Regions from separate parts of the Kitasatospora sp. NPDC059817 genome, predicted to be linked through region 3. Evidence: riboswitches for the same ligand, from Rfam matches in the RefSeq annotation. Region 3 holds a riboswitch; each other region holds the start of a gene.

Evidence for each region. Region 3 has a riboswitch for cyclic di-AMP ahead of ACFV61_RS04520 (NlpC/P60 family protein). Riboswitches for the same ligand answer to the same signal wherever they lie in the genome.
Region 1: linked by a shared signal. The riboswitch ahead of ACFV61_RS19775 (transglycosylase family protein) and the one ahead of ACFV61_RS04520 (NlpC/P60 family protein) in region 3 are both predicted to bind cyclic di-AMP.
Region 2: linked by a shared signal. The riboswitch ahead of ACFV61_RS17520 (M23 family metallopeptidase) and the one ahead of ACFV61_RS04520 (NlpC/P60 family protein) in region 3 are both predicted to bind cyclic di-AMP.

What each region holds. Positions count from the first base shown of each region.
Region 1 covers NZ_JBHWIR010000087.1:12,580-17,977, forward strand. The annotation lists gene ACFV61_RS19765 (LacI family DNA-binding transcriptional regulator) at 1-478, shown strand, start outside; gene ACFV61_RS19770 (hypothetical protein) at 550-750, opposite strand; gene ACFV61_RS19775 (transglycosylase family protein) at 973-2,364, opposite strand; cyclic di-AMP (ydaO/yuaA leader) riboswitch at 2,351-2,511, opposite strand; gene ACFV61_RS19780 (hypothetical protein) at 2,942-3,919, opposite strand; gene ACFV61_RS19785 (DUF397 domain-containing protein) at 4,479-4,742, shown strand; gene ACFV61_RS19790 (ATP-binding protein) at 5,122-5,398, opposite strand, start outside.
Region 2 covers NZ_JBHWIR010000071.1:20,999-26,396, reverse strand. The annotation lists gene ACFV61_RS17535 (PP2C family protein-serine/threonine phosphatase) at 1-622, opposite strand, end outside; gene ACFV61_RS17530 (TetR/AcrR family transcriptional regulator) at 972-1,541, opposite strand; gene ACFV61_RS17525 (alpha/beta fold hydrolase) at 1,629-2,456, opposite strand; cyclic di-AMP (ydaO/yuaA leader) riboswitch at 2,798-2,956, shown strand; gene ACFV61_RS17520 (M23 family metallopeptidase) at 2,969-3,802, shown strand; gene ACFV61_RS17515 (hypothetical protein) at 3,863-4,816, opposite strand; gene ACFV61_RS17510 (GNAT family N-acetyltransferase) at 4,859-5,398, shown strand, end outside.
Region 3 covers NZ_JBHWIR010000012.1:36,890-42,287, forward strand. The annotation lists gene ACFV61_RS04520 (NlpC/P60 family protein) at 168-1,313, opposite strand; cyclic di-AMP (ydaO/yuaA leader) riboswitch at 1,324-1,473, opposite strand; gene ACFV61_RS04525 (NlpC/P60 family protein) at 1,812-2,846, opposite strand; gene ACFV61_RS04530 (NYN domain-containing protein) at 3,047-4,390, opposite strand; gene ACFV61_RS04535 (hypothetical protein) at 4,679-4,942, opposite strand; gene ACFV61_RS04540 (rhomboid family intramembrane serine protease) at 5,144-5,398, shown strand, end outside.

The DNA.
Region 1 (5,398 bases), on a different contig from region 3:
GCGGATCGGGCTGGCCGTCGGGCAGCGGCGGTACGTGCCGGTGCTGCGCAAGATCGAGGGCTTCACGGCGGCGATGCGCGAGGTGCTGGGACGGAGCCAGGAGGAGGCCGAGGAACTCGTCCACCACACGCTGTTCAGCGTGGAGGGCGGGCACGCGGCGGCCGGCGCACTGCTGGACAAGGGCTGCACGGCGATCGTCTGCGGCAGCGACATGATGGCGCTCGGGGCGATCCGGGCGGTGCGGCAGCGTGGACTGTCGGTGCCGCACGACGTCTCGGTGGTCGGCTTCGACGACTCGCCGCTGATCGCCTTCACCGAGCCGCCGCTGACCACGATCCGCCAGCCGGTCGAGGCGATGGCGACCGCGGCGGTGGACGCGCTGCTGGAGGAGGTCGGCGGGAACGCGGTCCAGCGCGGGGAGTTCATGTTCCAGCCGGAGCTGGTCATGCGCGGCTCCACGGGGGCCTGCGCGCGCTGAGGACGGTCAACGGACGGGCCCCGGAGAGCTGTTGCTCTCCGGGGCCCGTTGCGTGCCGCCCGGGTGCCGGGTCAGCCCTCGTGGTCCGTGGGGCGGCTCTCGGTGAGCCGTTGGCCGTCGGTGGCGTCGCCGGTGCGGGTCTCGGTGCGGCGGCCGCGGGCCAGGTAGTCGCGCAGGACGAGTTCGACGGCGTCCTGCGGGTTCTTGGTGCCGGAGAGCATCATTGCGTCGATCGCGAGGTTGGCGTCGAGTGTGACGGTGACCTGGGCCATGGTGACTCCTCCTCGGGTGCCGGAGCAGCAGCATGCCCGCTGGGGGCGGGCTTTGACCATGGCCCCGGGCGGTCCTGCCCGGCGGCCTGCCGGCGGCCTTCCTACGGCGCCGGGCGACCGCCGGGGCGGGCGGAGGCTGACAGATAACAGATGATGAAATCTGTTATCTGAAATCTGTTATCTGTCAGCCGTCAGTTGTCAGCTGTCACCCGCGGGTCGTGCTCAGACCCGGCCGGCGAAGTCCGGCGCCCAGTTGGCGACGGTCTGCAGGCGCACGCCCGAGCTCGGGTTGGCGGCCTCGACGTACTGGCCGCCGCCGATGTAGATCGCGACGTGGTAGACGCCGGAGTTCTGGCCGTTGTTGGACCAGAACAGCAGGTCGCCCGCCTGCAGGCTGTCCAGCGAGACGCGGGTGCTGGCGGCGGCCTGGTCGGCGGCGACGCGCGGGACGGAGACACCCGCGGCGCGCAGCGCGGCCTGGGTCAGGCCGGAGCAGTCCCAACCGCCGTTGCCGGTACCGCCGTAGACGTACGCCTGGCCGACCTTCGACTGGGCGAAGGAGACCGCGGCGGCCATGCTGCCGGTGGCGGCCGGGGCCTGAGCGGGGGTCTGCGCCTGGGCGGCCGGCTTGGAAGCCGGCTTGGCGGCCGGGGTCGAGGTCGGGGCCGGGGCCTGCGGCTGGGCGGTCGGCTTGGCGTTCACGGCGGCGCCGTTGGAGGTCTGGCCGGACTTCTGCGAGCGGTCGAACCAGGTGAAGTCCGAGCCGGACTGGTCGGTCTGAGCCGACTGCTGGGCCTGGCCGCCGTCCTTGAACGAGAGGCGCTGGCCCGGGTAGATGGTGTCCGGACCCTCGGTCAGGGTGCCGCGGTTGAGCTCGTACAGCCGCTGCCAGCCGCCCTGGAGGTTGTGCTTGTCGGCGATCGAGGACAGCCAGTCGCCGGAGGCGACGGTGTAGTCGTCGCCCTGGGGCTGGGCGCTGTTCTGGGCCTGGTTCTGGCCCTTCTGCGCCGAGGTGCCGTTGGCGGAGTCGGCGGGGGCCTGTGCCTGGTCCTGGGCCGGTGCGGCCGGCTTGGCGGGCTTCGCGGCCGGGGTGGCCGGGGCCTGGCTCTGCGCGGGCTTGGCGGCCGGGGTGGCCGGCTTCGCGGCGGGCTTGGTGGCGGTCGAGCTGGCAGCCGAGCCGGTGGTCGAGCCGGCCGAGGTGTCGACGGCAGCCGCGGCGCCGCCCTTGGTCAGGCCGGCCTGGACCGAGCACACCGGCCAGGCGCCGGGGCCCTGCGAGGCGAGGACCTTCTCGGCGACGGCGATCTGCTGGTCCTTGGTGGCCTGGTTGGCCTGGGGGGCGTACGCGGTGCCGCCGAAGGCGGCCCAGGTGCTGGAGGTGAACTGCAGGCCGCCGTAGAAGCCGTTGCCGGTGTTGATGCTCCAGTTGCCGGTGCTCTCGCACTGGGCGACCTTGTCCCAGGTGGCGACGGAGGCGGCGGAGGCGGTGCCGGAGGTGAGGCAGGGGATGGTGAGGCCGACGCCCGCGACGCCGATGGCGGCGATCACGCGTCGGGTACGACTGGACAGACGGGTGCCGTTGGTGGGCAGCATGAAGACGCAGTCCTCTCCCACGCCTGCGAGGTGAGCTGTCGGATTCGGGCTGGAGTTGCCCGGCCGCGCTGTGGGCGCGGCTTCACCCCTAGCCCTGGATCGTTCCGGGGAACGGTCCGGGGCGACTTACCTGTGGGTCCCCCGCTCCTGCCGTGGTGCGTTTTCGCGCTGCCAGGACATCCGACGGCAGGACTCGGCGTCGCGGATGAACTGGGTTCGTGTGGCCACGAACGGGGAGCACGTTAAGCAGACTTAAGTTCAAACTGCAAACACCTGTGACGCGCATCACGGTTTGGCGAGAACGGTCGTTCCCCTCGCTCGCCATGATCGAAAATGGCCGATTTCCGGCAATGCCGCGAAGGGCGTGCACAACTGTCTGTGCTTCAGGAGGCGGGTGACGGCGGGTCGGGTCCCCCGGGGGCCGCCCGCCGAGAAGGAGGTGCGTCCACACTGTGGCCGTCGGGGGATGGATCGAGCGACGGCGAACAAATGCGGATAGAACGGACATCGCACCCATTCGCCCTTTAACTCCCTTACGGGACAAGCAGGAAGGGCCCGGAACGGCTACGTTCCGGGCCCTTCACGCGTGCGGTGACCGCTACTGGCCGGCCGACTCCTCGGTGGCGGTGCGAGCGGCGTGGGCGGCGTGACCGCCCCGGCCGGAGTGGTCGGCGTGCGCGCCCTCGGCGGTCTCCGCCGCCTCGGCCTCGGCCTGCGCCAGGGCCTCGGGGGAGGGTGCCGGCAGCGCGGCCAGGTAGGTGGCGGCGATCAGCTGGCCGACCGTCGGGTAGGCGCCCAGCGGCGCCGCGGACGGGCAGCCGGTCTCCTCGGCGGCCGTGGCGAGCAGTTCGGAGTCGGCCTCCGGCCCGATCACCAGCGGGGCCAGCGCCGGGCGCTGGGAGCCGGTCTCCTTGAGGTGGTTGACGGCCGCGGCGACCGAGCCCGGCACGTCGAGCGCGGCGGGCACGACCGGGACGGCCAGCCGGGCCGCCAGCAGGACACCGGTGATGCCGGCCGCGGCAGCGGCCTCCTCGCCGCCGACGGTGGTCAGCACGACGCCGTCCGCGGCGGTCGCGATGGCGAACAGCCGGGCCCGGTCGGCGCGTGCCAGGCCGGCCTCGGACAGGCGCACGTGCACGGCCTCGGCGAGCAGCGGGTGCGGGCCGAGCACGTCGGTGACGGGGGCTCCGTACTCCGCGGCGAGGGCGTGAAGTTCGGTCAGGAATCCGTGCGGGCCGGGTACCAGCGGCACCAGGACCGGCGCGGGCAGGCCCGCCTCGGCGGCCATGGCCAGCAGTTCGGCGACGGTGCGGTCGTCACTGTCGACCCCCTGGGCGGCTTCGCCCGGGAGGTAGCCGACGGCGGTCTGGATGCCGCTCTGCTCGCTGCGGACGATCGACAGCAGCTCCTCGACGACCGAGCGGGACTCGGGCCCGGCGGTCGCGGGCACGGCGAGCACCAGGGCCGGGGAGCCGGCCGGGATCTCGGGGCGCTCGGGGCGGCGGTGGCGCCCCCGCGCACGGGAGCCTGGAGTGCGGACGGGCAGTGGCGCGCCCGGGATGGCTGCGGTGCTCATGCCGGAGATCGTAGGACATCGGCCCGTCAGGCCTGCATTCGGCTGCCGTTCGAGTTTCACGTGGTCATGGCGGGTGCGTCGCGTTCCCGCCGTGTCCGTCCGGGTGGTTTGCCCGCAATCCGGACATATCTCACCCAGCCTTCGAGCGATCACCGCTCGTAGCCCTGACGTGTCCGACGGGGCGTCGAGTTGCCTGTGTGGCGCGTGAGATGTCTCACAGCCAGGAGGTCGCCTGACGGAGCGTCACGGCAGCGCGACTCCGGGCGTCTGAAGATCAACATTCAGCGGGGAACCGCTCACGGCCGGTTATCGAGAATCTGGCGATTCACTCGGCTATGTCCGTTTACGTACCGTCAGGAGAAGGGCCCGTGAAGAGTTCGGAACTGCCGGTGAAAGGCCTCGTGCACCTGCAATGTCCCGTGCTGATGCACGTGCACAGCAGCTATCATCGCGTCAAGTGAGGCGTTGTGCCGGGCCGGTACGGGGCCGGTCCGTTCGTTCGGCGGGTGCCGGGAGCGCCGCGCTGGACGACCACTCCGGAGCTCTTCGGGAGATTTCTATGCACGACTCGCAGGACACGCACGGCTCGTACGACACCTACAACGGGATGGCGGCCGCCGACCTCAAGGGGGTTCTCTGGCAGAAGAGCCTGCACAGCAACTCCCAGGGGAACTGCGTCGAGTTCGCGGCCCTGCCGGGGGGCGATGTGGCGATGCGCAACTCGCGCTTCCCGGAAGGGCCGGCGCTCATCTACACCCGGGCCGAGATCGCCGCCCTGCTGCTGGGGGCCAAGGACGGGGAGTTCGACCACCTGGCGGTCTGACCGGCCGCCGTCCTGCCATCGGGGGGCCGTCGTGGGTGCTGACACCGCGACGGCCTTTGTCTTTTCCGGGGCCGGTCCGGGGCCACGCGACGGGCGTTCTCCCGACGGGCGCTCTCGCGGCCGACCGCGCGCAGGCGCGGCGGGTGGTCCCGCACACGGTTGGGGGCCCGGACGTGGACGGGGGGCGGGCCGCCGGGGTGTCCGGCCGTCAGTCCGGCCGGCTCGTCCGGGGGGCCGACCCGGCAATCGTCGTGGGAATCGTCCTGAGGACTGAGCCGGAGCCCGTGGCGCACCCGCGCCAGGCCCGTCGAGCCGCCCCGCGGAGCCCGGGGTGCGGTCCTCCCGGGGCCTCCCTCGGCCGGCCGCGCGCCGCCTGGCGCTAGGCCGAGCGCCGGTGCCGTCCACCGAGTTCGGAACCGGTGGCCGGCTCCGCCTCGAACAGGGCCCAGACCACCTTGCCGCTGCCCAGCGGGTGCCAACCCCAGGAGCGGCTGAAGGACTCCACCAGGTGCAGTCCGCGGCCGGACTCGGCGACGAAGTCCGCCTCCCGGGCGACCGGGCCGATGCAGCTCGGGTCGCTCACCGCGCAGACCACCTGGGGAGAGCGGTGGACCAGGCTTATTCGGATCGGCAGCCGGCCCTCGGGGGTCGGCTGT
Region 2 (5,398 bases), on a different contig from region 3:
CCAGCAGCATCGCGAACGCGCCCGACAGGTGCGTCGAGCGGGCCGCCGCCCGGCTGCCCTTGCCCGACACGTCCACCAGCAGCAGTTCCAGCAGATCCTCCTCGGGGCGGTGCGCGCACAGCAGGAAGTCACCCGAGAACGAGGTGTCGCCGGCCGGCGCCAGCGCACTGTCGAAGTGCCAGTCGAGCAGCCGCTCCGGAAGCCGGGCCAGCGTCCGGGTGTGCTCGGCCAGCTCCAGCAGCATCGAATCGCCCTGCGTCCCGCGCAGACCCAGCCGGTGCCGGAACCGGTTCGCGGCCAGCACCGTCACCGCGGTCGCGGCCAGTACCAGCGTCACCCCGATCCGCACCCCGAGCGGATCCCGCACCACCGCCCCCAGCACCCCGCCGGCCAGCGCCGCGCACACCAGCACCAGCAGCTGCCCGCGCCGCAACAGCAGCCCGCCGACCACCAGCGGCAGCACCAGCGCCGACGGCGGCCAGCTGTACGGCAGCACGATCGGCAGGACGCTCAGCACCGCCGTCACCCCGAGCAGCACCCCCAGCGCGTACCGCGCCGCCCGGGCGTTCCCGTCCAGCAGCCGCAGGTACCACCGCCGCGCCCTCGCTATCGGTGCGGGCACGTGGACCTCCGCCAAGGGGTCGGCGGTCCCCTGTCATGACCACCAGTCAGCCCGGCCACACTAACCCGTCCACCCCCACCACCCCCAGGCCCGCTGCCTGCCCGCCGCACGGAAAGTCGGCGGGTCCGACTTCTCGTGCACGCCGCGCCTGCTGCGCATGCCTCGTACGCCGCGCCTGCCGCGCGCACGCCCTGCCGCCGGCTGTTTCCGGGCGCGCCCCCGCGTCCGCCTGTTGCACGGGAAGTCGGCGGGTCCGACTTCTCGCGCATGCCTCACCCGGGGCGCTGGCCGTTCCGCCGTCGTGGGAGGCCGGGCGGGTCGTGCCGCGGCCGGTGCGGTGGCCGGTGTCTCAGGGGGTGGGCCAGGTGCGGAGGCCGGTGGTGAGGAGGGTGATGAGGCGGCTCTGGGTGGTGGCCAGGTCTTCGGCGAGCTGGAAGCCGCCGCCGATGGAGAGGGAGGCGAAGCCGTGGGCGACGGAGCGGACGGTGCGGGCGGCGTGGATCGCCTCCGCGCCGTCGAGGCCGTACTCCCGCAGGACGGCGATGATCACCCCGACGAGCCGGCCGGCCGCGCGGGTGAGGTCGTCGTCCGGCTGCGGGGCCTGGGGGAGGGCGTTGTAGCGGTGCGGGTGCTCGGTGGCGTACGCGTGGTAGGCGCGCAGCACGGTGGCGACGGCGTCGTCCCCGCTGCGGCCGACGGCGGCCTCGGCGAGCCGGTCGGCGAGTTCCTCGGTGACCCGGACGGCGATGAGCCGCCGCAGTTCGGTGAGGCCGCCGCTGACGTGCTTGTACAGCGACGGGGTGGCGACCCCGGCCCGGGCGGCGACGGCGGCCAGGGTGAGGGCGTCGGCGCCCTGCTCGTCGATGAGGGCGAGGGCGTGGTCGACGACCTGCTCGGGGGTGAGTCCTACTCGGGGCATGGTGTGGGCTCTCCGTCGGTGGAAGGCGTACGTGGCGGGGCGGCGCGTGGGGGCGGGGCTGACGTGGGCGGACGGGGTGGGCGGGGCTCAGGCGAGTTCGGCGAGGAAGGGCAGCAGGGCGCCGGCGGTGGCCTGCGGGTTGTCGGCCATCGGGTAGTGCCCGGATCCGTCGATCATGACCTTCCGCGCGTTGAGCGCGGCGGCCTGCCGGTCGGCGACGGCTTCCGGCTTGGGGAAGTCGGGGTCCTTGCTGCCCATGATGACGAGCGAGGGGCAGCGGACGGCCGCGGTCCAGCCGACGGGCGCGGAGTCCCCGCCGACGTATCCGCGGGTGGCGGTCTTGCGGCCGGGGGTGCGCATGGCGGCGACGAGTCCGGCCACGTACGTGTCGAAGTCGGCGGGCTTGGCGCCCGGGTAGGCCAGCTTGCGGTGGTAGAGGCCCCAGAAGGCGGGCGAGTGGACGGTCAGGGCGCCCATGACGCGGAGGGCGCCGCGCATGAGGGCGCCGGGCGGGGTGTTCTCGACGAAGGCGTCGATCAGGGCGATGCCGGCGACCCGCTCCGGGGCGTCGCCGGCGGCCTTGACGACTGTCGCGCCGGTGTAGGAGTTGCCGACCAGGACGGCGCGGCCGATGCCGAGGTGGTCGAGCAGGGCGAGGACGTCGGTGGCGATGGCGGCGGGGGAGTAGTCGTCCCAGATGATCGAGGATTCGCCGAAGCCGCGCAGGTCCATGGTGATGACCCGGCGGCCGGCGGCGGCCAGCAGCGGGTGGAGGTGCCGGTAGGCGGCGCGGGTGTCGAGCATTCCGGGGAGCAGCACGACGGGGGTGCCGTCGCCCTGCCGGGTGTCGTCGTAGGCGAGGCGGCCGCCGGTGACGTCGAGGTACTGGGTGGTGGGGGCGCTGGTGGCGTTCATGGTGGGCCTCCGGGGGCTGCCGGTGCGGGCTTCGGTGTGCTGCCGATAGCCATAAAGCTAAGGCTAATAGCCTTAGCCGTCAAGCCTTCGCACCCTGTGGGGCGGGGGAGGTCGGTGGTGAGTGCCTGAATGAAGGGCCGTCCGTTGACGTCCGATCACGTGAGGTGGCGTCAATGGTGTTCAAGCGTGCCCAAGGGGCCCAAGGGGGACAAAACGCCCTTCGCGTCCCAGAGTGCCCCGTCTGTCTCCGGTCGTCCCGGGCGAACGGCTTGGAATCAGGGCCTCCTAGGATTAACGTTTGATAACGCAGCGCGGTCCTCAACGCCGTACCCAGACGGCACCGTGCGCCGTCGCCTAATCCCGCCGACCGGCCTCCGGGCAGGTCAGGGAGCCGGGGAACCACGTTCCTTGGGGTGAATCGGCGGGGCTCCGGCCCAGCCGTAGGAGACCTTCCTGCTCCGAACCCGTCAGCTAACCCGGTAGGCGCGAAGGAAGGAAAGGAGCGCGCCTCCGTGGCGTCGACGCACACCCCGGCACACCCGGCCGGCCTCGCAGCAGGTACCCGGCTCCTCGACCACCCCGGCCCGGACGGCCCCGAGTACGCGGGCCCGGAGGCCGAGACCAACCGGCACCGGATGCCGCGTCAGGTCCGTGGGACCTCCCCGCTGCTCGGCGTCACCGCCGTCGCCGCCACCCTGGGCGCCACCGGCTTCGCCTCCGCCACCCCGGCCGCCGCCCCCGCCATCGAGACCCCGGACGAGACCCCGGTCGCCCTCTCCGCCGACCCCGGCCTCGCGCTCGCCGCCCGCATCCAGCTGCAGGCCGACAGCCAGCGCACCGCCGCCGAGGAGGACGCCCGCGTCCAGGCCGCGAAGGAGGCGGAGGCCAAGGCCGCCGCCAAGGAGGCCGAGGCCAAGCGGGCCGCCGAGGAGGCCGAGCGGGCCAAGGCCGCCGCCCTCACCCTGCCGGTGCGCGACTACCACCTCACCGCCCACTACGGCCAGAGCGCCCGCTACTGGGCTCACCTGCACACCGGCCTGGACTTCGCCGCCGACACCGGCACCCCCGTCTACGCGGTCGGTCAGGGCACCATCACCTCGGCCGGCTGGTCCGGCTCGTACGGCTACCGGATCGTCGAGACCCTGCCCGACGGCACCGAGATCTGGTACTGCCACCTCTCCTCGATCATCAAGGGCTCCGGCAAGGTCGGCTCCGGCCAGCAGATCGGCAAGGTCGGCGCCACCGGCAACGTCACCGGCGCGCACCTGCACGTGGAGGTCCGCCCCGGTGGCGGCGCCCCCGTCGACCCGGAGACCTGGTTCCAGCAGCGCGGCCTCAACCCCTGACGCACCCGCGAAGCCCCGGCCGCCGGAACCAGAAGGCACCGCGGCTGGGGCTTCGCCGCGTCACTCCTGCGCCGGGTCCGTCGGGTCTGCCTGGTCCGCCGGGACTGCCGATCCCGCCAGCTCCTCCAGGCGGGCGTCGAACTCCTCCTGCGCCAGCTCCGCCAGGTACGCGTCGATCTCCTCCTGCCCCGGCTCCGGCGCGAGGTCCGGGAACTCCTCCACCAGCAGTCGCGGCAGCCCGGGCACCGTCCACTCCCCGTACAGGTCGAGCGCGGCCTCCACCGCCGCCTCCTCGAACGCCCCGAAGTCCCCGGCCAGTTCGTCCGGCATCGGCCGCCCCAGCGCGGTCAGCTCGGTCAGGTTGCGGTAGCTGCGCCGCATCAGGCCCTGCTCCAGCAGCCGGCGCGCGCCGTCGGTGGCCATGCCGACCGAGATCACCCGGGTCGGGCTCCAGCCCTGCTCGTCCACCTCGTCCAGCCAGCCGGTCTGCGCCAGTGCGGCGAACCTGGCCAGCCGCTCCTCCTGCGCCAGCTCCCGGAAGCCGGTCAGCCACTCCCGCACCGCCTCCGGATCCGTGACGTCCGCCCCGTACGCGTGCAGCAGCAGCGCGTACAGCCGGGGCCAGGTCACCAGGTCGGCGCGGCGCAGCAGCCCGGCCGCGACCTCGCCCTGCCACTCGGCCTCGGCGTGCAGCCGCTCCTGGCGCTTGGCGTTGAGCCGCTTGGCGGCCCGCTGGTGGTCGGTCAGCAGCCGGACGGCGGCGCCGTACGCGAACGGGTCCGCCTCCGGTTCGGGTTGGACGTACAGGTAGAGCCGCTCGTACAGCAGGTGCTCCACCGCGTTCGAGGTCAGTTCGGGCCAGCCGTCGTGCATCCTGCCCTCGCCCAGCTCCAGCAGGGCCAGCACCGCGCGCAGCGGCGCTTCGGCCACCGGGGTGCGGTCCTCTTCCGCCGCCCAGGCGAGCAGGTCGGCGGCCCTGGTGCGCGGGGCGAGCCGCAGGTCTTCGTCGTTCATAGCTCGAACGGTAACCGCTGGCCGGGAGTAGGGTCGGCTGCCATGGTCCCCGTACGACTCACCGGCCCCCGGCTGGCCATCCGCGAGTATCACCACACCCCCGGCGACGTGGACGCGCTGCACGGGCTGTTCGGCGACCCGGAGGTCACCCGCTACCTCCCCTTCGAGCCGCGCGACCGCGAAACCTGCGCCGACCAGATCGAGCTCTACCTGGAGGAGGCGATGGCGCCGGAGCGGGACACCTACCGGCTGGCCGTCACCCGGCGCGACGACGCCGAGGACCCGGTGGACGCCACGCCGATCGCCCACGCCTCCCTCACCCTCGGCAAGCACCGCTCCGCCCACCTCGGCTACGTGCTGGGCCGCGACGTCTGGGGCCGCGGCTACGCGGGCGAGATCGCCGGCCTGCTCTGCGAGCTCTCCTTCGAGGCCCTCGGCGTGCACCGGCTGGCGGCCCGGGTCGACGTGGACAACGCCGCCTCCGCCAAGGTGCTCCTCCGGCTCGGGTTCCAGCTGGAGGGGCGGGTCCGGCACGACCTGTACAAGGGCGGCGCCTGGTCCGACTCGTACCTGTACTCGCTG
Region 3 (5,398 bases):
GGAAGCGGAGTCCGGTGGCAGACGTTAGCGAGTCCGGGCAACCGAGTCCAAACCCCTGCCAACCCGAATATTTGACCCGTAATCGGACATCAGTCCGAGGCGCCGGAAAAGCCGCAGGCCCGGCCTTCCGTGGTGGAAGGCCGGGCCTGGGAGGGCCTGCGCGGGGATCAGACCCGCACGATGGAGGTCAGCGGCATGTTGCCGACCGCCTCGTAGCGGACCGACGCGCCGGGCTTGGGCGCGTGCAGCACCTGGCCGTTGCCGGCGTAGATGCCGACGTGGTGGGCGTCCCCGTAGAAGATCAGCAGGTCGCCGGGCTGGGCCTGGGAGAGGTCGGTGCCGATCCGGGTACCGGCGTGGGCCTGCTCCTGCGAGGTGCGCGGCAGCGCCACGTCGACCTGGTTGAACGCCCAGACCATCAGGCCCGAGCAGTCGAAGGAACCGGGGCCGGAGGCGCCGTAGACGTACGGGCTGCCGATCTTGGAGGCGGCGATGGACAGCGCCGCGGCGCCGCGCGAGCTGCCGGCGCTCGGCTTGGTGACCGGCGCGGCGGGGGCCTGCGACGCGCTCAGGTCGGTGCGGCTGTTGTCGCGGGAGGAGCGGTCGGCGGCCTGCTGGGCCGCCGCCTGCTGCTGGGCGGCCTTCGCGGCGGCGTCGGCCTTCGCCTTGGCCTCGGCGGCGGCCTTCTCCTCGGCCGCGCGGATCGCCTGGCGCTCCTGCTCGGACAGGGTGTTGAAGAGGTCCTGCGCGGCCTTGAGCTTGCCCTGGACCTCGTCCTTGGCGCTCTTCAGCTGCTGGGTGGTGGTCTCCATCTCGGCGAGCTTGCCCTGGGCCTCGGAGCGCACCTGGTCGAGCTTGCGCTGCTCGTCCTGGAGCTGCTTGAGCTGGCCCTTCTGGGTGCCGCCGGCCTGGTTCAGCGTGTCGGCCTGGCTCAGGAAGGTGTCCGGGCTGGCGGAGAACATCAGCTGGACGGTCTGCGATATGCCGCCGTTGCGGTACTGCTCGCCGGCGATCTCGGCCAGGCCGCCCTGAAGGTCGGTCACCTGCCCCTGCTGCCGCGCCACCTGGTCCTGGAGGTCGGTGACCTGCTTCTGCAGCTGCTGCTGCTTCTCCTGGGCGGCGTTGAGCTTCTCGGTCGCGACCTCGGCCTGCTCGTTGAGCTGGTCGACCTGCTCCTTGACCTGGTCCTTGGTCGGCTGCGGGTCGGCGTGGGCGCCGGACTGCGCGGACAGCGCGACGGCCGCGGCGGCGAAGCCGGTCATGATCGAGACCCGGGTGCGACTAGCGGGCTTGGGACGACGATGGGACGCCACGAAGGCGGACTCCTTCTTCCTACGCCGTCTACCGGGTGAGCTGACGGGTTCGGGCCGGAAGCGTGCCCTACGACGCCTCACGGCCGTTCCACCGGCCGACCTGGCGCCGATTCACCCCGGAGGAACGTGGTTCCCCGGCTCCGTTCGACAGCACCCCCGACTGCTGGGCTCCCCGTCGGGCAGGCACTGGGCCCGCCCCGCTGCGTCACGAACTCGACGGAAACCACCGCCGTCACCCTGGCTGGGCGATCGGGAGTGCGGTGGTTCGGGGCACGACCCTAGTAACTGAACCGTGATCCGTTCAAATCCTTGTCAGAAAAAAGACGGAAGAAGACCAAAGTTCTTTTGTGAATATGACACATAGTGATCACCGCCGCACGCAAAGCTGATCAGTCTTCACCGGGGACTCGCGCGACGGACAAAACCCGAACGCCACCCCCGGTCGGAGGGTGGCGTGGATCACAGGCCCGGACGGGGCCCTTCGGGCGTGTCGGGCCGTCAGACCCGGCGGATCGTGTTGATCGGCATCGCGTCGACCTTCATCACCTTCACCACGTCGCCGGTGTGCGGCGCGTGCACCACCATGCCGTTGCCGATGTACATCCCGACGTGGTGCCGGTCGGGGCCGTAGATGACCAGGTCGCCCGGCTGGGCCTGGTCCAACGTGACCTTGGTGCCGACGTTGCCCTGCTCCTGCGAGGTACGCGGCAGCGAGACGCCGGCCTGGCCGTACGCCCAGACCATCAGGCCCGAGCAGTCGAAGGTGGTCGAGCCGGTGGCGCCCCACACGTACGGCGAGCCCTGCTTGCTCATCGCCTTGGCGACGGCCACGCCCGCGTAGCCGCCGGCCTGCGGGAGGCTGCCGAGGTCGGCGCGGTCGCTGCCGCGCGAGGCGCGGTCGTCCTGCTGCTGCTGGGCCCGCAGCGCGGCGCGGTCGGAGGCGCTGAGCGAGTTCAGCAGGTCCTGCGCGGCCTTGAGCTTCTGGTTGACGTCCGTCTTGGCCTGGTTCAGGTCCTTGGTGGTGGAGTCGAGCGAGGCCAGGACGGCGGCGGCCTCGGACTTCTCCTGGTCCAGCCGGCGCTGCTGGTCCAGCAGGCCCTTGAGCGCCTCGGACTCGCTGGCGCTGGCCTGCTGGGCGCTGGACGCCTTCTCCAGGTAGCCGGACGGGTCCGAGGAGAGCATCAGCTGGACGGACGGGTCGATGCCGCCGGTGCGGTACTGCTCGCCCGCCACGCCGGCCAGGCCGGTCTGGAGCTGGGTCATCTCGTCCTGGCTGCGGGCCACCTTGTCCTGCAGCTGGTCGGACTGCTTGCGGAGCTGGTCGGCCCGCTCCTTGGCGCCGTTGTACTTCTCCGCCGCCTGCTCCTGGTCCTGCTGGAGCTGGTCGATCTGCGCCTTGACGTCGCTCTTGCTGGGCTGGGGCGCGGCGTGCGCGGCGACCTGCGCGGAGAGGGCGACCGCGGTCGCCGCGGCAGCGGTGAGCACGGAGACCCGGGCGCGGCTCGGCTGCTTGGGACGGCGGTGGGAGGCCAAGGGAATTGCTCCTTCTTCCATCGGCCTCACCCGATCAGGTGAGAATCCGGAAAATAGGTTTGACGCCACACCCTAGGGAAGATCCACGGGTTTTGCCACTCCCCCGAAGGCGTGAACTCCACTTCCCCCGCAGGCTTCACCGGATGTGCACACCGCCGCAAACCGGGCGCTGACCAGGCGTCATTCCGTCGAGGCAGCCGTCAGGGCCGCGCCAGCCGGTTCAGCAGCAGAACGGAGGCCACGGGGCGCGCGCCCGCCTTCCGCACGCCCTCCGCGACCTCCCGGTCGGTGGACACCACCACCACCGGACGCCCCTGCGGCTCGGCCCGCACCAGACGGCGGATCAGCTCGTCCGCGGTCTCGCCGGTCCGGCTGAACCGCACCCGCACCCCCCGCGGTGGCGCCATGATCACCGGAACGTCCAGGTCCTGCCCGTCGAACACACAGGTGACCTCCGCCTGCGTGCGCTGGGCCAGCATCGCCAGCCCGCCCAGCAGCCGGATCCGCTGCTGCTCCAGCGGCAGCGTCGGATAGCCCGTCTTGGTCACGTTGTAGCCGTCCACCACCAGGTGCACCTGCGGGATCGCCAGCAGCTGATCCAGCAGCGCCGGATCGTCGTCGGCCAGACCGCGCCGGGCCACGTCGTGCGGCGAGGCCGCCCCCGGCACCACCGCCTCCACCAGGTCCCCCGGCCGGATCTGGGAGACCGGCAGCGCCAGCTCCCGCTGGAGCCCCTGCGCCGACTGCAGCACCGTGTCCAGCAGCAGCCGCAGCCGCATGTCCTCGACGCTGCGGCCCTCGCGGGCCGACCGGCGGCCCTGCTCGGCCGCCGTCTCCAGCTCGCCGACCCGGTGCCGCAGCCGCCGCGCCTCGGACTCCGCGGCGCCGCGCTCGGTGGCCGCCTGCGCCCTCGCGGCCTCCAGCTCGGCGGTCAGCCGCCTGGTCTCGGCCTGCGCCCGGCGGGTGTCGCTCTCCAGCGAGCGCACCTTCTTCCGCAGCGACTCGGCCTCCCGGCGGACGTCCTCGGACTCCGCACGCTGCCGCTCCAGGTCCGCCCGGGCCGCTGACCGCAGCTCGGCGAGCTCCGCCTGCAACTTCTCCACCAGCCGGGTGGCCTCGGCGGCCGCGCCCTCGGCGCCGGCCCGCTCGGCCTCCTCCCCGGCCTCGGCCACCAGCCGGCTCCAGCCGGCCGACCGCACCAGGTAGGCGGCGGCCGCGACGTCCATCGGATCGGCGGCGCCCGGGACGCTGCCCGACTCCAACGCCTTCACCAGGTCCGGCTGGCCCAGCCTCAGCCGCTCCGCTATCCGCACCCGGAACGCCGGCTCCGACTCCAGCGCCGCGGCCAGCGCCGTGGCCGCGTACTTGGCCCGCCGGGCCGGGGTGAACTTGACGTACTGGCGCAGGCTCTGCGGGAGCTCGCCGGGCGGCAGCCCGCCGAGCGCGTCCGAGGCCAGGCCGACCACGCGCCGGCGCACGCCCTCGGGCAGCGGCCGGTCCAGCTTCTCGGCAGCACGCTCCGCCACCGCCTCGCCGGAACCCACCGCCTCGCCGGAGCCTGCCGACGCATCGGAACCCGCCGCCTCGCCGACGGCCGCGGGCCCGGACGGGGCCGCGTCGGCGGCCTGCGCCTGCGCGGCGGCAGCAGGCTGAAGCCCCTGCGCTTCGGCGGGCTCCCTCGCTGCGTCCACCACGTCCTCGGCTCCGATCCTGGTCCTACGGGGTCACGGCCCGCGGCCGCCGCCCTGTCGTCACGCTCCGTGCGTCCTGTCTGTATTGTCCCAGCGCGGCGGGCAGGCGCGCCGCGCACCCGCCCCCCGCGCCGTCGGGCGTCAACCCTGCTCGGCGGAGGCCTCCGCGCTCTCGGCACCCGGACGGGCCACCAGCTCGACCTGGTCCACGGCGTTGCACCAGCGGCAGCGCACCGACTCGATCGTCTCGCTCAGCACCTCGGTCTCCTCGACCTTGGACTCGCCGGCCAGGTCGAAGTGCAGGAACTCGGTGACCCGCGCGGTGCGGGTCACGTCGAAGCGGGTGAGGTTTCCGCACAGGGTGCAGCGCCAGCGCGTCTCGGCGGTCAGGGCGGGGACGGTCATCGGGGGTCCTCTCGGGTGGTCCCTGGGTGGGCTAGGCGCTCCCCCCGGGGCCCCGGCGTCGGCGGCGGGAGGCGGGATTGCCCGCCCCAAGCCTATTGCCTGAGGCAACCATCCCGGCCACCAGTCAGGAGAACGAGCGGGCTAGTCCACCTGCCGTACAAGGCCGTGTCACACGCCCGACACGGAGGGATGCTTGGCCGCATGGCACTGACGGCCCCCGGGCACACCGACGCGCGGGGCGAACGCCCGTCCGTGCCCGCCCCGGCGGTCACCTACGCCCTGATCGCGGTCAACACCCTGGTGTTCCTGCTGGGCCCGGCCGCCGGGCTCAATCCGCTGTACGGCACCGGCCAGTCCCGGCTCTGCGCGGAGCAGCGGTACGAGCAGCGCTGGGGCGTCATCCCCGCCGAGGTGCTGGCCGGCCGCCCGCTGACCGCCGAGCAGCTGGCCCAGGCC